2 regions of the Marinomonas sp. 5E14-1 genome follow, and region 1 is predicted to be linked to the other one. Evidence: riboswitches for the same ligand, from Rfam matches in the RefSeq annotation. Region 1 holds a riboswitch; the other holds the start of a gene.
The links. Region 1 has a riboswitch for thiamine pyrophosphate ahead of thiB (thiamine ABC transporter substrate binding subunit). Riboswitches for the same ligand answer to the same signal wherever they lie in the genome.
Positions count from the first base shown of each region.

Region 1 (2,204 bases):
AAATACAGTCATTATCGACCTAAAGAAGCACTGGGTTTCTGGCCTTCTGTAAGTGCTGATTTATGGGTTCATTGTGCTTCTGTTGGCGAAGTGCTTGCAGTAAGACCGCTAATTGTTCAGTTGCGTGAGAAGCATCCGACATGTCGCTTTTTGATCACCACCATGACGCCAACAGGCGCGGAGCAGGTAGAGAAAAGTTTTCCATTTGCTGAACACAGATATTTACCCATGGACTGGCGTTTTAGTGTCAAAAGAGCGCTGAAGCGGCTTACTTGTAAGCATCTTCTTATTATCGAAACTGAGCTTTGGCCAAATTTACTGTTTCAAGCAAAACAACAAGGCCTTCGTGTGGACATTGTAAATGCTCGACTGAGCGAACGCTCTTTTTTGCGCTACCAACAATTCTCTCATGTTTCTCGACCTCTATTTAAACTGCCTGATAGTTTTTTAGCGCATGCAAAAAGTGACGCGGAACGATTTGAAGCCTTGGGTGCGAAAAAGGTGTTAACAACAGGCAGTATTAAATTTGATCTCTCTGTTTCGCCTGATGTTTTGCAGGATAATTGGCGTGAGCAATTAGGTTCGCGTTTTGTCTGGATTGCTGCGAGTACGCATCAAGGGGAAGATGAAATTGCTTTGAATGCACATAAGGCTCTTTTGCAAAAAGAGTCGGATGCATTGCTTTTGCTTGTGCCCCGTCATCCTGAGCGTTTTGATACGGTTTATGCGTTAGCAAAACAATATTTTGAAAAGGTTGGGTTGCGCAGTCAAGACTCACCAGATCAGTGGTCAAATTTCGATGTGGTTATTGGCGATTCGATGGGGGAAATGATGCATTACTATCAAGCCTCTGATCTTGCCTTTGTTGGTGGGAGTTTGATCAAGCGTGGTGGACATAATCCGATTGAGCCTGCGTTATTAGGGAAGGTTATTTTGGTTGGGCCTTATACCTTTAACTTTTTAGATATTACAGAGCAGTTGATACAGATAAAAGGGGCGATTCGCTGCTTAGATGAAATAGCATTGGAAGATGCATTGATCTCTTTTGCTAGTAATCCTTCTCTGTGTTATCGAGTCGGACGGGCGGCTCAACGGTTTGCAGAAAAAAATCAGGGCGCCGTTACTCGAGTACTTTCTGAAATAGACTTCCGTTGATTGACTCTTTACAATAACTGCTCTTTATCTCATGGGGTGCTTTGGTTTGTTAGAACCTAAGCTGAGAAGCGGAATTGACCGCTAACCCACTGAACCTGATCCAGATCATGCTGGCGTAGGAATCGAGGTAGCAAGCTTGCACTCTTAGCATCTTGCCGTTTTTCCTGTACGCCGCTCACTTTTTAGGAGCGACACATTGAATAAATTCTTGTTGAAAATATCTTCCGCGGCCCTTTTTATCTCATTGGCGGCACTTTTCTCTTCTGTCTCATCTGCAGCGGATACATTGAACGTTTATACCTATGACTCTTTTTCTTCAGATTGGGGGCCAGGGCCAAAAATCAAAGAAAACTTCGAGAAAGAATGTGGCTGTGAATTGAACTTTGTTGCTTTAGATTCTTCTGTTGGAATCTTGTCTCGTGTTCAATTGGAAGGGAAATCATCTCAGGCCGATGTATTGCTAGGCTTGGATCTGAATCTAATGGAGGCGGCAAAGCAGACTGGGTTGTTGGCGACGCATTCAGTTGATACATCTGACGTGACTGTCGCTGGTGGTTGGAATGACACCACTTTTGTCCCATTTGACCAAGGCCATTTCGCTTTCATTTATAACTCGGAAACGCTGAGCAATCCTCCGACGAGTTTAAAGGACGTGGTTGAAAATCAAGATCTTCGAGTGATTTATCAAGATCCAAGAACCAGTACGCCAGGCTTAGGACTTCTATTATGGATGAAGTCTGTTTATGGTGATGACGTGGCTGATGCTTGGGAAGGTTTGGCGAGTCACACGGTGACAGTGACAAAAAGTTGGTCTGATGCTTATGGTTTGTTCTTAAAAGGCGAAGCTGATGTTGTGCTGAGTTATACCACTTCCCCTGCGTATCACATTATTGCGGAAGGCGAGAGTAAATATAAAGCGGTATCTGCTAGCGAAGGTCTTTATTCTCAAGTTGAATTGGCTGCCATGATGAAAAGTGCACCAAATCCTGCTTTGGCAGAACGTTTCATGCACTTTATTTTGCAGCCGGAATTTCAATCAGTGATTCCTA
Region 1 covers NZ_JBDXMW010000002.1:49,139-51,342, reverse strand. Annotated here, with positions in the region: gene ABFY09_RS01890 (3-deoxy-D-manno-octulosonic acid transferase) at 1-1,155, shown strand, start outside; TPP riboswitch at 1,178-1,295, shown strand; gene thiB (thiamine ABC transporter substrate binding subunit) at 1,352-2,204, shown strand, end outside.

Region 2 (2,204 bases), on a different contig from region 1:
GGCACACGTCAATATGAAATAAAAAAGAATAAGACCATTTTGGCGCGTATCAATCATGATAAAAGTCTGATTACTCACCATCATATTCCATGTGCGGAGCACACTCTCCATTACGTTTCTTCGCCTAATATCAATACTCAAACCCAAGCCAAAAGCACCGTAGTGTTTGTACATGGCACCCCAGGGAGTTGGGCCAGTTTTTCTCGTTATTTTGAAAATAATAACATTACAAACGATTTTTCCATTCATGCCATTGATCGACCGGGCTGGGGCGAATCTGGTTACGATAAAAACCAATTTCCTTATTCCTTGAGTGAGCAGTCACGGCTGATCGGGCCAATGTTAGAAGCCATCTGGAAATCCAATAACCAACACAAAGTGCTTTTGGTTGGACACTCCTTAGGTGGTTCATTAGTGCCAAAATTAGCGGTGGATTATCCTCAATATGTTAAAGGTGTGATTGTGTTAGCAGGGGACTTAGATCCTGAATTATCGGAAGCCCGTTGGTTTAATAAAGCGATGACTTGGCTACCTGAATTTTGTTTTCCGAAAAGCTGGGTCGATTCTAATAAAGAAGTGTTAGCGATTCAGCCAAGCCTTGCCGATTTACAAGTCGAATTCTCAGCACTTTCCATGCCTATTTCTGTTCTACAAGGAAGTCATGATGGTTTAGTGAGACCAGAAAATGCCGCTAAAGCATCGGCGATATTCTCGTCGGCCGAAGTGGAGGTCATTATGTTGGATGGCGCCAGCCATATCATCAATTTAACCCATGTTTCTGAGGTGAAAGACGCCATAACAAATATGTTTAAAAAGTGTTGCTGATAAGTGTTTAAATCATTGTTTTTAAAAAGAAAAATCTAATCGAAAAAGTGATTTTTCTTCTTGTTAAGCTTTTTCGCTAATTTTCAAAGACGGCTTGTAAAGTCAATTTAAGTCTTTTATGCTGTTTGCAAATTGTCCGTCGGGGTGCCTCGTTTTAGTAGGCTGAGAGATGAAATTTCATTAACCCGGTGAACCTGATCCGATTAGTATCGGCGTAGGGAACGGATGCGATGTTATGCAGTCTTCTTATGCATTTTTTCGTGCACTCATTTCCTATGTCGCCTGATAAAACTGGGTGATATACATGTCTCGTCTTTTAGACAAAACCGCGTTAAAAACAACACCAATTGCGTTAACCATTGCTGGCTCTGATAGTTGTGGTGGTGCTGGAATCCAAGCGGATTTAAAAGCTTTTTCAGCCAATGGCGCATATGGCGCAAGCGTTATCACCGCGGTCACAGCGCAAAACACGCAAGCGGTCACCGCCGTTCATCCTATTCCCATTGATGTTGTTACCGCTCAAATTATCGCTGTGCTTGATGATCTAAATGTTCAGTCCATCAAAATCGGTATGTTGTTCTCCAGTGATTTGGTTATTGCAGTGGTGAACGCCTTACGAAATTTCAATGGCTTGGTGGTGTTAGATCCTGTGATGATTGCCAAATCTGGCGATGCACTTTTGCAGGAAGAAGCCGTTCATGCACTGAAATCCGAACTGATTCCACGAGTGGATTTACTCACGCCAAATTACCCAGAAGCCAAAGTCTTATTAGGTTTATCTCCTCAAAGCTCCTTCGATGACAGCCAACTCAGTTCCCTCGCTTTTGACTTACTCAAACTTGGTGCAAAGCATGTTTTGTTGAAAGGCGGGCACGGTGAAAGTGACATCTGTCGTGATGTGTTGGTGGGAGAAAATCTAGAACCAATTACACTTCATGCCCCACGAATCAAAACTCAAAATACCCACGGAACAGGCTGTACTTATTCTTCCAGCATTGCGGCTTGGCTAGCCAAAGGTGCAACGATGACTGAAGCGGTTAAGCAATCTCACACTTACCTGCATCGGGCGATTGAATGCGCAGACCAATTACACATTGGGGCTGGTCATGGGCCAGTGCATCACTTTCATCGTCTGTGGGAAAAATAATATGTGGGAGCAGAAAGCCAGTGGGAGAAAAAATGAGCGCATTTAAGGATCAAATTATTGTGCTGGGAGCCGGTGTAGCTGGCCTTTGTGTGGCGACGGAATTGGTTGAGCGAGGCATCATGCCAACGGTCATTGATCGTCAATCCGACCCCGGCCCAGAGTCTTGCTCTTGGTGGGCCGGTGGCATGCTCGCGCCATATTGTGAAGTGGAAAGTGCTGAAGAAGCCGTGCT
Region 2 covers NZ_JBDXMW010000004.1:102,712-104,915, forward strand. Annotated here, with positions in the region: gene ABFY09_RS04815 (alpha/beta hydrolase) at 1-825, shown strand, start outside; TPP riboswitch at 956-1,063, shown strand; gene thiD (bifunctional hydroxymethylpyrimidine kinase/phosphomethylpyrimidine kinase) at 1,130-1,972, shown strand; gene thiO (glycine oxidase ThiO) at 2,005-2,204, shown strand, end outside.
Region 2: it holds a riboswitch for thiamine pyrophosphate, as region 1 does, so the genes downstream of both, thiD (bifunctional hydroxymethylpyrimidine kinase/phosphomethylpyrimidine kinase) here and thiB (thiamine ABC transporter substrate binding subunit) in region 1, are expected to answer to the same signal.